Regions from separate parts of the Paenibacillus sp. NPDC056722 genome, predicted to be linked through region 3. Evidence: riboswitches for the same ligand, from Rfam matches in the RefSeq annotation. Region 3 holds a riboswitch; each other region holds the start of a gene.

Region 1 (5,345 bases), on a different contig from region 3:
TCCGCCAAGCTCCTCATGCTTCACATTGCCAAGCGTTACTTGGAAACGAGTCTCGAACACATGCCAGACGATAAAGATAAACGTGATAACCCCTGTGACCCGCTGCAGCGTATAGCGCCAGTTGCGTTCCAGCTTAAAACGGTTCAGGTTTGGCTTCGACTGGTAGGCGATGTACAGACCGTATACCCCGTGGTACAGCAAGGGAAGCCATATACCGAACAATTCCAGGAAGAAGACGAGCGGCAGGCTGTTCAGCCACAGCACACTGTCTGTGAAACCGGAAGCGCCACCCTCAACTGCCGAGAAATTCGTCAGCATGTGCTCAAGAAAAAAGCCCCCGAGCGGGATAACGCCGAGCAAGGAATGAATCTTTCTGGAATAAAATCCTCTCATACTGGTGTGTCCCCTTTCCGATTAAAACAGCGTTTTCATTAATGAGCATTTATCGCCGGGACTACTTCTTGAAACAGCGCATGATGACATAAAAAAGGGTATCTCCCGATTTGCAACCCGCTATCCCTTGTGTTCCCGGACTTTGATTATTTATTCACAAAGTGTGAATATCTTGTGTCACTTTTCATGTTACTCTTTTTTGTCTTATAAGGGAATTGCAATATAATTATTAATCGTTATACAATTAATGCATAAGAATGTTTTTTATGTGATAATGATTATCATTTACAGCGCTTTTTTTTCCTTTTCATTCCTGAAAGCACTACTTATCTGTGATTCAACCCTCAATCGTTCTATGCTTTTTATCACTTCTTATACCGGCAGAATAAGGCACAATCCTGACAGAGTCATACCTTGTATTATTACGGGAGGAAGACACTATGTTTGACGATCTGGATATATTCGCGGCAGTGGTGGAGCATTCCAGCCTGAACCGGGCTTCACGCCAGCTTAACCTGTCACAACCCGCCCTTTCCCGCAAAATCTCCAAGCTGGAGGAGAGGCTGGGCGTTCCATTGTTCAACCGGTACGGCAAGCGCTTAGAACTCACCGAAGTTGGCCGCCTCGCTTACACCTATGCGCTAGAGCAGCGACAACAGCGTTCCAAGTTTCTGGAGGCGCTCTCAAAGTTCAAAGAAGGCGAACCCCAGCTTGTTACGCTGGGGGCCAGCCTGACCACGCTGCAGACTACATTGCCGCCGCTGGTCAACACCTATATGGAGAAGTATCCCGCTGCCGAACTGAAACTGATTACCGGAAAGACGCATGAGATTGTCTCCTCGGTCAGCGAGGGCAAGTGTGATGTAGGAATTATTGCTTCCTCCATTCAGGAGCCCGGGCTGCGCTGTATTCCGCTCTTCGAGGATCAGCTCCGCCTGGTGGTCTCCAGTCAGCATCCGCTCACGCTGCTGCCCAAGCTGAGCATGGACCATCTCTCACGCCTGCCGATGATCCTGTTCTCCAAGGGAACCTGGTACCGCCGCCTGACCGACGATTTGTTCCAGCGCTGCGGTATTGATCCCGATGTGCGCATGGAGATCGATTCCTTCGAGGCGATCGTCCGGCTGCTGCCGACGGCGAAGACCGCGGCACTCCTGCCCAAATCCTATCTGCGTCCCGAGCTGCTGAATGGCAGCGGGCTCGTCTCGCTGCATATCAAGGAGCTGGAGCAGACCCAGCGGACTACCTGTCTGATCTACCGGGACGGCGGCGGGCTAAGCGGTGCTGCCCGCTCACTGGTGCAGGTGACAGAAGAAGTATTTCTGCCGAAGCTGACCGATTGAGAAGAGGCTTTGCTCTAAAAAACCCGCCTGCGGACAAGCCGCAGACGGGTTTTTGGCATAAACAATTACAGGTTAACGGCTTCTTCCTCAAATTGGTCAATACCCTCATTGGAGCCGATGACGACCATAATATCACCTTCGTACAAGGAATCCAGCGCAGTCGGAGCGACGATAATTCCACTCTCCCTATTGATGGCAATGATGCTGCACCCGTATTTGGCCCGGGTATTCAGCTGGGACAGACTCTTGCCATCCATACAGGATGGAACATTCATCTCGACAATTTTATAATCCTTGGATATTTCGATATAATCCAGCAGATTGGGAGTGACTAACTGGTGAGCCACCCGAACCCCCATATCCCGCTCGGGGAAAATCACCCGGTCCACACCCAGCTTGGTCAAGGCGCGTCCATGAAGAATAGATATAGCCTTGGCCACCACCTGCTTGACACCAAGCTCCTTCAGCAGAATGGCTGTCAGAATACTACGCTCCATATTATCGCCAATGGCTACAATACCACAGTCAAAATTTCGGACACCGAGCGAACGCAAAATGCCCTCGTCTGTGGCATCCGCCATCACCGCATGGGTGAGCTTGTCGCTCATCTCCTCCACCCGTTCTTCCAGATGGTCCACTCCGAGCACCTCATAGCCCATATCCATCAGCTCAAGCGCCAAGCTTGAACCGAACCGTCCCAGCCCAATTACTACAAATTGCTGTGGTTTCATCTCCCGATAACTCCTTATCCAATAATCATTTTGCCTTCCGGATACTGATACAATGGTTTGCCCTGTTTTGGGCCAAGTGCATAGGCCAGCGTCAATAGTCCCAGCCTGCCAGCGAACATAGTGAGACAGATGAGGATTTTGCCGACTAACGACAGCTCCGGCGTCAACCCCATGCTCAGCCCCACGGTCGCGAAAGCCGAAGTCGTCTCGAACAAAATCTCCAAAAAGTCGCGTCCCTCCGTCGTCGAGAGCACCATAGATACAGTGACAATCAATAGCAGAGCGAGCAAGGTGATGGTCAGTGCTTTGAACACCCGCTCCTGTGCCAGCCGGTAACGGAAGAATACTATATCCTCACGCCCACGCAGCATGGAGATTACAGCGCCGATCATGAGCGTAAAGGTCGTTGTTTTGATCCCGCCCCCGGTAGAACCGGGAGAAGCACCGATAAACATTAGAATCACGATAAAAAATTGCGTAGCCTGGCGTAGCCCGGAAATATCCAGTGTATTGGCCCCGGCCGTACGCGGTGTAACGGACTGGAAGAATGCAGCCAGTATTTTGCCGCCAATGTTCAGGGAGCCCATGCTCCGCGGATTCGTAAATTCAAATACAAAAATCACGAGCGTGCCCGCCAGAATCAGCGCTGCGGTTGTGGATAATACCACCTTGCTGTGCAGCGACAACCTGCGCTTGCGCCGGTAATCGACGATATCGGCAATTACGATAAACCCAAGCCCACCGGTGACAATCAGGAACATGACAATCAGATTCACTACAGGATCATTGACATATCCCATCAGGCTGCGGTAATGGCCGAACAGGTCAAAACCTGCATTGTTGAACATGGAAATGGAATGGAACAGTCCAAAGTAAATCGCCTTGCCGAGCGGCATATCAAACGCCCAGCGTATCGACAGCAGCAGTGCCGCACTCCCCTCGATCATGAGTGAATAGATCAGCACCCGACGGATGAGCCGTACAATGCCTTCCATCGAGTTCTGGTTCATGGCCTCCTGCAGAATAAGTCGGTCGCGCAGCGATATTTTCCGCTTTAACACCAGAGCAAAGAGTGTTGCCATCGTCATGAAGCCCAGGCCGCCAACCTGAATCAGGATCATAATGACGGTCTGCCCAAAAAGGGAAAAATACGTGCCGGTGTCCACAACTACCAGCCCCGTAACACAGGTAGCAGAAGTTGCTGTAAATAGCGCATCTATAAAGTTCAATGAATGTCCCGTCCGACTGGCAACCGGAAGCATCAGCAGCAGCGTACCAATCAAAATGATCGCCGCAAAACCGAGTACCAGCGTCTGAGGCGGGGAAAGCTTCAATATTGTAAAACGGTTCAACCTGGGGAATGGCGAAGCCAAATCCTCACCTCTCACTATAATAAATTGACGTTGTATATCATTAGAATGCCAAACAAAAAAAGCACTGGAACACCAATGCCTCTCCCCTTGGTTCCTGCAGTGTTCTGAAGCCTACGAGGTTAGCTGACGGATTCGGGCAGCTGCAGTGCCCTATTCGTTCCCGGAACGAAATTCACCCCTGAAGATCGGCGCAAACTTACGCTGTATGCACCCTTCACTTCATATGGTTCCCCCGTTTTCAATTGAAATTCGGCTTATATCTAATTGCATTCAAATTATATACGTTCTGTCCTGACATCACAAAGACACTATTAAGTATATTTGGATAAAATAATGTCTTAAAGAGTGACCGGGAACACAGGAGACCCTGTTCTCATTCCTTTTCCGTGACTTTCCTGTAATTGCATCGTTTTTCACGGTTTCATGAATATCTAGAACTTTTAACCTTGAAATTGTATGGTGAGGAATGATACACTACACACAACAAGTGTATGACCTATACCCATACACATTATTCCTACTAGGGGGAAGTCATGGAAGAATCTTTGGAGCTGCTGCCGCAGCAATTTCAGATCAATCCCTCGCGTCCCATCTATGAACAATTCGTCGAAGCCATCCGGGGCCGGATTGTTACCGGTCTCATCCCGCTTGGCTCGCGTCTGCCATCCGTGAGGGATTTGGCAGCCGACCGAGGCGTGAATCCGACTACAGCTGCAAGAACTTATCAGGAGCTGGAGCGAATGGGCCTGATTGTCACCTATCGTGGACAGGGTACCTTTGTTACGAGGGAACAGGATGTCATCGGGGAGGCTCGCAAGGAAATGATCCTGGAGGCCGTGCGGCAATTTAAAGCTGCGGGTGCCAGCCTGGGGCTGTCAGCAGAGCAGATGCTGCAATTTGATAAGGAGGAATCTTGATGCGTACGAATAAAGATATTTCATCACTGCCAGAACTCAAGGCAGCCGTGCAATGTCAGAACCTGACGCTCCGCACGAGGAAAAAAACAATTTTGGACGACGTTAGCTTCCATATTCCCCAAGGCAGTATCACTGGACTGCTCGGTCCTAACGGTGCGGGCAAGTCTACCCTATTACGCCTGATCACCGGACTGGCTACACCAGACTCCGGCTCTGTGAAGATTTTCGGCGAACCTGCCGGCGTAGACCGCCTAGGACAGTTATCCCTGTTGCCGGACCGCAGCAGCCTGCCTGGATGGCTGACTGTAGGGCGCTGGCTTCACTTTGCTGAAGGCATATATCCCGATTGGGACAATGTGAAGGCAGAACAACTAATGGGTCAGCTTTCCGTTAAGAGGGAATCCCGTATCTCAACCTTATCCCGCGGGGAAGAAGCCAGACTGCAACTGCTGACCTGCCTGTCCCGCAAAGCTCCGTTAGTCATACTCGATGAGCCCTTCACTGGCGTGGACCTCATTTCCAGAGAGGAAATTGCATCCACAGTTGTGGGCGAGATGGCTGATGGTGAGCGTACCTTTTTGATTGCTA
Region 2 (5,345 bases), on a different contig from region 3:
TTCTCACTACGCAGATTTTTACGGAGACGCCGATCAACGCGATTCACTTCATGATGATCATTACGTTGGTGTGGGGGACGAAGAGTGGATTGGAAGCTATAGCCCGGTCGGGAGAGACTTTTTTTCCTCTATATATCTTCCTGTTTCTGGCCCTGTTCGTTCTGTTGCTGCCTCAAGCCGAATTGTCCAGACTTCAGCCTGTAATGGGTGAGGGACTTCGGGCGATTACACATGGTTCATTATACAGCAGCACCTTTACGTTCTGTGAGCTCAATGCTGTGCTTATGTTCCTACCCTATGTGGTTACCAGCAAGACTACGGAAAGGGATTATTTAATCGGGGTTTTCCTTGGAGGGATGGCTATCTGTTCTATTATCTTGCTTACCCTTCTCGTGATTGGACCTAACCTGGCCTCTAGTTATCTCTACGCTACCTATGCCGCCGCACAAAAAATCAACGTGGGGAACTTTCTGCAGCGGGTGGAGGCCATACTGGCTATCAATTGGATTTTATCTACATTTTTCAAAACAATCCTGGACTTCTATGCTTTCCTGCTCGGGACCGCGCAACTCTTCAAGCTACGTGATTATCGTCCGTTGTCTATTCCTGGGGGCATGCTTGTCTTTGGGTTGGCGTTCGCGATCACGACCAATACCGTTTATTTCGATTATATCGTTGATTATTATATCTTCTGGGATTTCACCTGTGCGTTTGTCCTTCCGCTGATGCTATATATGGTGTACAAGTTCAGGAGCCAGACGATGTTAAGCAAGTAGTGAGGAAGAATCGTGGGCCGTGCGCATGTCTTCGCGCAGGGCTCTTAGCTGTATCTTCAGCTCCGGGACGGGGAGATGCAGAATGGTGCTGATATCTGCCAAGGGAAGGCCCAAGCCGTAGCGCAGTGCGGAGAGGACGAGCCGGTTGCCCGCCGGCTGTCCAGGCTCGCCCGCCAGGCGTGCGGCGGGCGTAAGTGAGCATTGCGACAGGCAGGTCTGGTAGACCTGGATGGAGCCGGGCAGGGAAGAACCAGGCGTTAGCCGGGAGGACCTGCCCAGCGCTGTGAAGGTGTGGACCGCAGCCTGCTCAGCGAGCTGCGGGTCCTTCAGCAGCAGGATACACAGAGTGTAGACGCTGTCTGCGTATTGCTCCACCAGCCCGCGGAAGGCGGGCAGGGAGCGGCGGGCTGATTTTGCGGGTAAAGGGGCGGACATCGTGCGCACCTTCCTTTCGAAGTGGAAGAATGTTGACATTACAGAATGGAATAATAGGCGACGGAGTGTTCCACCAGCCAGTCTGTGTCCATGCTGATCCATGCTGGCGGCGATGAGGAAGCTCCAGGAAGTTGTTCCACGGATAGATGGAGCAGCTTAGACTTTCGATTCTCCTGCCGGAACATTCCGGCAAGGACAGGCGGGTACAGAGTTGCCTGCAAATCCTGCAAGGCGGTCTGTACCATTGCAAACTGGCTCGGTTGCCAGCTCTGGCTGGTAACCTGCGTAACCCCGACAGCTTCACTCAGGCTACATTGCCGGATACACCGCAGAAAGTTACCCCATCTTACCAGGTCGACCCCTTTTCCCTCGGCTAGGATGCTGCACAACCCCCAGCCGCAGTCTCTCTGACAGGATAACTTCAGGATGATGTACAATGGTTTTTCACAATCGGCTGTGGAGCCATGGATAGCCGCGGAAGCAGGGACAGCAAAGAGTTCTATTCGTGTCAGCTTATGATGTTGTTCTATGTCCACTTTGAATCCTCCCCGAAGCGGTAGCCCATTTAATAACTATGGCCGCCGTCATCGCAACACAATACGCCAAAGTACACCCGCGTCAGGCTCTTCGGATCCAGAAGTTCTGGATGTGTACCAAAATAATAGTTGTTCATTTCCTTTTAGCTAATGATGTGATCGTAATCCGAATCATACGCCGCACCGCTTTCTTTTGTAAAAAGAGAAAATCTTTCATAGTAACGTCTATCCGCGGAATTTCAGCAACCAAGGGAGAGAAAGGGGACTAAAAGCATGTTTATTGCCCGTTATGAGGCCTCTATCTTCCTCAAGCACCGCTTTTCATATTTACACGGAAAACGGGCGAAAACCTTGAAATCCCATCCTTTGGAGAAAAAGATTTCTGATCTGCCTAAAATTTTCGATAATCGTGACAAAAACGTGAAAATAGGAGAAATAGAGAGATTGAACATCAAGAAAGCGCTACCTGATATGAAAAGGGTTTTCTTTATGCATTATTTTGGCATCCTTGACGTTTTACAAGAATTCCTGCGCGAGAGTATGATTACATCTGTTTCAACCACAACCGAATAGTTGATCCGCTTAATTTCCGTCAAGGAAAGCGGGGGAACCAACAATCGGCAGCCGATGTGAGAGTCGGAGCCGGTTATGGGGTGAATCCTGTATGGATGCGTCAAATGTGCATCTGTGCGGGTAGGGCGACTCTCACCGCCCGAATCCGACAGCTAACCTCGTAAGCGTATGTAGAGAGGATGAGTGCAATGTGACCGTTAGCGAGCCACAGAGGTAATCCTTTGTGGTTTTTTGCTGTGCTTTTATAAGCAAAACGCTTGTAAGGCAGCGTCTGGTGACGTGACACAGCCACAGATGGCTGTGCCCGAAAATGACGATAGGTCATGATCCTTTCGGAGATTTTCGTTGCCTCCTTGTTGTTGTACTAGAGCAGGAGGAGATAAGAGATATGGCGGATCAGATAGAATATGTGCTGGTATGCGCACCGACAAAAGCCGGAGAGCATTTTATCAAGATTTTAAAATTTAGAGGCATCCCTGTAGCAGGGTTGACGAACAATCAGGAGGAGAAGGAGCGTTTAGAGGAACTGGGAGTTGAGAACACTATTCTTGTAGATACCCGTCACCAGAAAACGTGGTTTCGTCCATCTTTTCCAGTAAGCCGTGTCTATCTGTTCGAGAGCAGCTTTACGCTGTGCTGCCGTTACATCCAGATGTGCCGGGCCTGGACCACACAGCCCATCTTTGTCATCACATCCTCCTTGAATCCCAGATTGGTCTATAAAAGACTGGGTGCAAGTTATGTCATCTATTCCCATAGCGGGGATGCCGTTTTTTTGGCGGATAAATCATCCCGTGATCAGGGATAAACAAAGGGGCTGGAAACAATGCTGGACCTGTATATGATTGCTGCGCTGGCCGTTACGTACGGCTTATTCTATGGATTTGTACAATGGTGTTCGAATGTAGCCCGGGATGCAGGGGGGCATGAGCGGTGATTGTGATTATTGCTGTGACTTTGCTGCTGTTCATCTATCTGGTATATGCGCTGATTCACCCGGAGAAATTTTAGCTACATCTAACGCTAGGAATGGGAACAGAAATAGAAGTCTTGCTAAGGAGGGACATTCATGGGCACTCTGCAAATGGTCGTAGTTATCTTAATCCTGCTGCTTCTGGTGAAGCCAGTGGGCACCTATGTGTATCATGTATTTTCGGGTGAGCCGAATCGCACAGACCGATGGTTTGGTCGTACAGAGAATGGCATCTACCGCCTGATAGGGCTGAAGCAGCGCGAAGGGATGTCCTGGAAGAAATACGCGCTAAGCTTCATTTTAACGAATATCGTGCTGGTAGCCTTTAGTTATATCATTCTGCGAGTGCAGCGGGGACTGCCGCTTAATCCAAATGGGATAGGAGATATGGAGCAGACGCTCACGTTCAACACGGTAATCAGTTTTATGACAAATACGAATCTTCAGCATTACAGCGGAGAGACTGGTTTGTCCTATTTCTCGCAAATGGCTGTGATTACGATGATGATGTTCACCTCTGCTGCCAGCGGCTTCTCCGTGGCGATAGCGTTTGTCAGAGGAATCACCGGGCGGGAATCGTTGGGGAATTTTTTTGAAGACTTTGTAAAAGCACATGTGCGGATCTTTCTGCCGCTGGCATTATTGGTAACGCTGATTCTGGTGGGCTTGCATGTGCCGCAGACACTGAAGCCTACGCTTGACGTCACAACACTTGAGGGCCAGACGCAACACATTGCGATAGGGCCTGTGGCTTCACTGGAATCGATCAAACATCTCGGAACAAACGGTGGCGGGTTCTTCGGGGCCAACTCGGCGCATCCGTTCGAGAATCCAAGTCCGCTTACGAATGTGCTGGAGATTCTTTCGATGTGGATGCTGCCCGCAGCGCTTCCGTACACGTACGGCATGTTTGCCAAAAACAAACGCCAGGGCTGGGTGATTTTCACCGCGATGATGACGCTCTTCGTGCTGCTGCTGGGGCTGAACTATTATGCGGAAACCCGTGGGAATCCGGCGATCAACGCCTTGGGCATCGAATCCTCACAGGGCAGCATGGAAGGCAAAGAAGTTCGCTTCGGGATTCCACAGTCCTCCCTGTTCACAACGGTAACAACCGCGGCGACCACAGGCAGTGTGAACAATATGCATGACACGCTGACACCGCTTGGTGAGATTACGCCGCTGGCGCTTATGATGCTGAACAATGTGTTTGGCGGTAAGGGTGTAGGGCTGATTAATATGCTGATGTATGCGATTATGGGTGTTTTCCTGTGCGGACTCATGGTCGGCAGAACCCCGGAATTCCTTGGAAGGAAGATCGAAGCCAGGGAGATGAAGCTGATCGCCATTGCGATCCTGATTCACCCGCTCATTATCCTGGTACCGACCGCGGGGGCCTTCCTGACAGAGCTCGGCAAAGGTTCAATTACCAATCCGGGCTTTCACGGGATGACTCAAGTGTTATATGAATATGTCTCCTCGGCCGCCAATAACGGCTCCGGCTTTGAGGGACTGGCGGATAATACCTCCTTCTGGAATATAACGACCGGGATCGTCATGCTGCTGGGCCGATACGTCTCCGTTATCGCTATGCTGGCGGTTGCCGGGTCCTTGCTCCGCAAGAACACCGTGCCGGAGACTACCGGAACCTTCCGTACAGACAACGGCTTATTCACCGGTATTCTGATCGGTACTGTTCTGATCATCGGTGCGCTGACCTTTTTGCCAGTCATTGTGCTGGGGCCGGTTGCCGAGTACTTGACTTTGCGGTAAGCAGTGGCTGTTCATGGCAAGCTTTGCTTAAGCAAAGCTTAGAAAGAGAGGGCGAACAAGATGAGTACTGCGAAAAGAAAAAAGCTGCTGACCGGACCGATACTCCTCAGCGCTGTGAAAGATAGTTTTGTGAAGCTGAACCCGGTGACTCTGCTGAAAAATCCGGTAATGTTCGTAGTCGAGATTGGTACCATCATCGTTCTGCTTATGGTGCTGGCACCCGGATACTTTCATGCTGAGCAGTCGATAGGTTTTAACATTACGGTATTCTGTATTTTG
Region 3 (5,345 bases):
TAGTATTATTGTCTTGAGTGAGCATTATTCCCAAGTATTAAATAATGTTCATGGAGAATTTAAAAGCTTAAGCCGTGATGAACATCTTCATATATTGAAAGAACGGGTTAGCATGCTAAGACAATTAAATGAGTGGTCCACATATTTGGGTCCAGATGCATCTCGGGCGTCTAGAGGTATATTTTTTATATTGGAAAGATTCCATCTGAATCACAGATTGGCCTTCCCCTCCGATTCCTTGTATGAAATTGAATCACTTGAAAATGAAATGCTCCATCTGGGGGCTACATGTGTATTATTAACGGTTTCTTCTAGCAACGTAGAGGGAAGAATGCAAAGTCGGACACCTCACGAATGGATAAGCAAATCAAGAGAAGAGATCAGAAAGTCAGCCGATGAATTTATACAAACCCAATCAGAGCTACGTAAACAATCTAGTTTATCGATCCTACCAACGATAGAAATAAATACTGATAATAAGGATTGGATTACATATGCAAAAAGAATAATGAATTTATTGAACTAACATTCAAATCGGATCATAGAAACAAACAAATGAAGTTCCATTGATCAGTGATCCACAAGTACACTCCTGCCAAAAGAACTTTAGTAGTTTTTTTATAGAATATGAGGCGTACCACCTTCTAATTATATATGAAGAAGCGGCAGAGTCGCTGGCTTAATCTGTTTGATGATTATAAGGAGCGGTAACTGTGCTGCAAATCACCGGCATTAGTCAGAGATATTCCGATCTGATTACCGGTATTCATCCAACGTTACCCGCAGTGATTACAAGAATGTTACCAGTTTTTCATCTGCATATTCATGTACACCTGCGGGACTGATAGAGGAAGAATTGCTAGAAAAAGCAGGGTCGATCCCCTGAAAAATAAGCGATAAATAGCAGTATAATCTATGAATATGTAGAAAGAATGTAAGAGCAAATAAAGTTGTTAATCTATCAAATGGCATTGACAGGAGGGGGACATCTATACTACTATACAAATAGTTACAAAATATTAATCAATGTTGCCGAATTTCAATCGTTGAAAACGGGGGAACCACATCTGGGTGAATTATTCCTGAAAGCAAGGGAATATAGGGAAACCTTTAACCGAACCCTCAGCTAACTCCGTAGGCATTTGAAGGGAGAATCACGGTCTGAAGAAGTTTATTGTTTCTGTACTTGGAGCCGCTATTCTATTAACTGCAGCACCAGCCGCATTTGCCAGTGACGTTAACGCTAAGATCGACAATGAAGTGAACCAACTCATTGGTACTCCTTATGTATGGGGAGGCACAACAACAGCGGGTTTTGACTGTTCCGGATTTATTCTATACATATTCAACAAGTTCAATGCGGGAGATCTTCCGCGCACCTCGCAGTCCCAAGCTAAAGCGGGTACAGCTGTCGCTAAAGAAGATCTTCGTGTCGGAGATTTAGTATTTTTCAATACCCTTGGTAACGGAATTTCTCATGCAGGTATTTATATCGGTGATGGTGAGTTCGCTCATTCCTCCAGCAGCAAGGGCGTTCGCATCAGTAAATTGTCGGAATCGTATTATGCTGATCGTTATGTTACCGCACGCCGTGTAGTGAGTGAGACAAGCTATCTGGCCATGACTGGACAGAAATAATTCAGAAAATACATAGAAGGTGTCCCGAATTAGCCAGCTTTCTGGCTGTCCGGGGCACCTTTTGTTTTTAGAGTATGCTAAGAGATTAGCGTAAAATATAGCCGCCGTCCGGGAACAGGGTGCTGCCGGTGGTATATCCGTTCGTCATCAGGTATACAACAGTATGTGCGGCTTCTGCGGCTGTGCCGATCCGGCCGAGCAGGTTGATTTTGGCATAGGCGTTATAGGATTCGTCCCGAACCGCTTGTTCGGCGCCTTCCCAGTTAAATTCTGTGTGAATCGTTCCCGGGGAAATGACATTGACCCGAATAGGAGCCAGCTCCACCGCCAGCGCTTTACCTAGACTTTCTATGGCTCCATTGCAGGCAGCGTAGGAAGCGCCATCTGTGAGCGGTCTTTGCCCAAAGGCACCAGACATCAGTACGACTGAGCCATTCGGGCGCATCTGCGGAGCAGCATATTTTACTGCATTGTATTGTGGCCAGAATTTAGCGTCAAAGCAGCTGCGGGCAACCTCCGCACTTGACGTGATCGGACCTCTGACATAGCTGGCTCCAGGCGTGAACAGATGATCGAACGGACCCACTTGCTCGAAAAAGGATTTCAGCTGTTCCTCATCTTTGTTGTCCAAAGTATATATTTCTACGGAGTCTGCGCCCAGTCTTTCCTTTGCTAGTTCCAGTTTGTCCAAGGACCGACCTGCCAGAACGACGGATGCACCTTGTTCCACCGCTTGTTTGGCTGTTGCCAATCCAATCCCGGAGCTTCCTCCTATAATAACGACCCGCTGTTTTTGTAGAGTAAGAGTTGACATGATAGGTTGTTCTCCTTTATTCGTTTGTTGGTTTCCATTCTATTATTGGGTAAAATAACGGCGCTGCACAGTACGCACTTTATTCGTACCCGGTACGAAAATTCGTACTATCAGGAGAGACGTGCAATTGAGGGGCGTCACAGGTATGATGGAGAGAACAGGAGAGGTGATGATGATGAAACGAAATTCGCAGGAGCCCAGACTGACAGGCGTTCTGGCAACCTTGGATGTTATTGGGGGCAAATGGAAGCCTCTGATCCTGTTCATGCTGCTGGTGGACGGGACGCAGAGGTTCGGGGAACTGCGGCGGAGGATACCGGACGTGTCCCAGGGAACGCTCACAAAGCAGCTACGGGAGCTGGAGGAGGACGGGCTCATTGACCGGATCTTTTATCAGGAGATGCCTCCACGCGTGGAATACAGCCTGTCTGAGCACGGTAGAACGATTGCAGTAGTACTGGATAGCATGTGTGGTTGGGGCAGAAGCCATCTTAACTTCGTAAATGAACGTGAAGATGCTGAAACGACTGTCAGGGAGAACTGAGGGAACGGTAGCCTGAGGAAAATAGCCTGTAGGGCGCATTTAGGCAAATAGGGTGTCTACTCTCGTTAACAAGTTGAAAGCTGCTGAGCAGCTTACTATAGCCGTATAAAAAGAGCAGAGCCGAGGATATCGGCTCTGCTCTTTTGTATGACAAGATTGTTCGCCAGATGGGCGAGACCTATTGTTCCAGGCGGTGTCCGCCGTGGAAGACCGGTCCTACGTACTGGTTGAACGCGAAGCCGTTGCGGATGGCTGCAGAGACGAAGTCTTTCGCTTTGGCAACCGCTTCGTCTACGGTCAGGCCGTTCGCAAGTCCACCGGTAATCGCAGCCGCAAAGGTGCAGCCTGCGCCGTGGTTGTGTGCCGGTTCGATTTTATCCGCTTCGAAGACGGTGTAGTCTGTACCGTTAAAGAAGACGTCGATTGCTTTGGAGCCATCCAGTGCCTTACCGCCCTTAACAACAACATTGCGGGCACCCAGTCCGTGGATCAATCGTGCAGCTTCTTTCATATCTTCGATAGTAGTGAGTTTGCCGAGACCGGACAATACACCTGCTTCAAACAAGTTAGGTGTAACTACGGTGGCTAGAGGCAGCAGCAAATCGCGGATCGCTTGCGCGCTCTCCGGGTTCAGCACCTCGTCTTCACCTTTGCAGACCATAACAGGATCAATGACAACATTGCTCTGCAGATTCTCACGGATTGCTTGCTCGGCTACCTTAACAATTTCTACACTGCCCAGCATACCGGTCTTCATGGCATTAACTGGACCGCCAGCGAAAATGGTCTTAAGCTGCTCGGCAACGATAGCTGCATCCACCGGATAGACATTATGGTGCCAGCCGTTGTCCGGGTCCATTGTTACAATGGTGGTCAGCGCGCTGAAGCCGTACGTTCCATATTCCTCAAAAGTTTTCAGGTCAGCCTGAATGCCAGCGCCTCCGCTGGAGTCACTACCGGCAATGGTTAAAGTCTTGATTATTTTTGACAATGCAAACGTCCCCTTCTTCTATGTCTCAATTCATAAGTACGAATTGAATTGATTATAACAAAAATCGGCACTTAGTGAAAATACATCAGAGTTTCATATTATACATTGAAAAAATCATGAAATCTCTGTTAGTCTGATAGAGTCCATTTTTTACAATAACATAAGGATAGTTTACTCCGTGAAGGGACTTTTGTCTGATGAAGATTGTGCGAATTATTGCTCAGGTGGTACTGCTGTACTTATTCTCCCTGGCTGGCGAGGCTGTGAAGCAGCTTTTGCATCTTCCCATACCGGGAAGTATTATCGGCCTGTTGCTTCTTTTTATTCTGCTGCTGTGCCGGGTTGTGCCTGTCCGATGGATTGAGCACGGGTCTGCGGCGATCTTGGCGTATCTTCCCTTATTTTTTATTCCCGCGACAGCTGGTATTGTCGATCACTTAAGTCTGTTTAGCGGAAAAGGGCTGCTGCTGATTGTAGTGCTGGTCTTGAGTACGGCCGTCACAATTGGTGCGGCGGCGCATTCCAGCAGATGGTTTGCCAGATGGAGCATGGATGTACCAAGGGCCCTGCCAGGTACGGAAGAGAAAGGGAAGGAAGCTTGATGATTCTGACTGCGATTGCAATTGTATTTGCCAATGTAAGCATATATGTGGTGATGGCCTTGATCTATAAAAGATTTCGCATCCCTGTTCTAATGCCAGCCTTAACTGCGACGTTCCTGGTCGTCGTCCTGCTGCTGTACTTTGAAATTCCCTACGAGACTTACATGATCGGCGGACAGTGGATTAACAAGCTGCTGGGTCCCGCAGTGGTCTCTTTAGCATATCCGCTCTATAACCAGCGTCATGTGTTGCGCCGTAACCTTCCAGCGGTTCTGGGAGGTACATTAAGTGGTCTTCTGGTAGGGATGTTCAGCGGAATCCTGCTGGCTCTGCTGATGGGGTTTCCGAAGCAGTATATTCTTTCACTTCTGCCTAAGTCCATCACGACGCCGGTAGCGATCCAGATCTCTGGCAGCTTGGGAGGGGAGTCGTCCCTGACCTCTGTCTTTGTCATGATTGCCGGATTTACCGGTGCCATTGCCGGCCCATACATCCTGAAGCTGTTCAGAGTCCGCAGCGAGATCGGGATTGGAATTGGTCTAGGAACGGCTTCACATGCACTGGGAACGGCTAAGGCGCTGGAATATGGGGAACAGTCCTTGTCCATGAGCTCGGTCGCGATGACCGTGTGCGCTATTGCTGGCTCCTTTACTGCTCCACTTGTAGCCTGGCTGCTGTACCACTAGCAACATGGAAAACGGGTACCGTCCTAATAATAAGGAGGGTACCCGTTTTCTTGTTCACTTATTTGAACAG

Evidence for each region. A riboswitch is a leader RNA that binds a small molecule or an ion and turns the genes downstream of it on or off. The one in region 3 is predicted to bind cyclic di-AMP.
Region 1: linked by a shared signal. The riboswitch ahead of ACFRAM_RS21745 (TrkH family potassium uptake protein) and the one ahead of ACFRAM_RS13875 (C40 family peptidase) in region 3 are both predicted to bind cyclic di-AMP.
Region 2: linked by a shared signal. The riboswitch ahead of ACFRAM_RS23170 (hypothetical protein) and the one ahead of ACFRAM_RS13875 (C40 family peptidase) in region 3 are both predicted to bind cyclic di-AMP.

The regions. Positions count from the first base shown of each region.
Region 1 covers NZ_JBHTYV010000010.1:151,287-156,631, reverse strand. Annotated here, with positions in the region: gene ACFRAM_RS21760 (succinate dehydrogenase cytochrome b558 subunit) at 1-393, opposite strand, end outside; gene ACFRAM_RS21755 (LysR family transcriptional regulator) at 834-1,736, shown strand; gene ACFRAM_RS21750 (potassium channel family protein) at 1,802-2,467, opposite strand; gene ACFRAM_RS21745 (TrkH family potassium uptake protein) at 2,482-3,840, opposite strand; cyclic di-AMP (ydaO/yuaA leader) riboswitch at 3,933-4,105, opposite strand; gene ACFRAM_RS21740 (GntR family transcriptional regulator) at 4,374-4,757, shown strand; gene ACFRAM_RS21735 (ABC transporter ATP-binding protein) at 4,757-5,345, shown strand, end outside.
Region 2 covers NZ_JBHTYV010000012.1:112,086-117,430, reverse strand. Annotated here, with positions in the region: gene ACFRAM_RS23190 (GerAB/ArcD/ProY family transporter) at 1-776, shown strand, start outside; gene ACFRAM_RS23185 (RNA polymerase sigma factor) at 765-1,211, opposite strand; gene ACFRAM_RS23180 (hypothetical protein) at 1,250-1,747, opposite strand; gene ACFRAM_RS23175 (hypothetical protein) at 2,021-2,320, shown strand; cyclic di-AMP (ydaO/yuaA leader) riboswitch at 2,317-2,503, shown strand; gene ACFRAM_RS23170 (hypothetical protein) at 2,709-3,128, shown strand; gene kdpF (K(+)-transporting ATPase subunit F) at 3,254-3,331, shown strand; gene kdpA (potassium-transporting ATPase subunit KdpA) at 3,390-5,066, shown strand; gene kdpB (potassium-transporting ATPase subunit KdpB) at 5,127-5,345, shown strand, end outside.
Region 3 covers NZ_JBHTYV010000004.1:525,192-530,536, reverse strand. Annotated here, with positions in the region: gene ACFRAM_RS13880 (hypothetical protein) at 1-526, shown strand, start outside; cyclic di-AMP (ydaO/yuaA leader) riboswitch at 1,021-1,157, shown strand; gene ACFRAM_RS13875 (C40 family peptidase) at 1,162-1,638, shown strand; gene ACFRAM_RS13870 (SDR family oxidoreductase) at 1,724-2,452, opposite strand; gene ACFRAM_RS13865 (winged helix-turn-helix transcriptional regulator) at 2,625-2,996, shown strand; gene thiD (bifunctional hydroxymethylpyrimidine kinase/phosphomethylpyrimidine kinase) at 3,175-3,987, opposite strand; gene ACFRAM_RS13855 (CidA/LrgA family protein) at 4,185-4,589, shown strand; gene ACFRAM_RS13850 (LrgB family protein) at 4,589-5,275, shown strand; gene ACFRAM_RS13845 (glycoside hydrolase family 30 protein) at 5,334-5,345, opposite strand, start outside.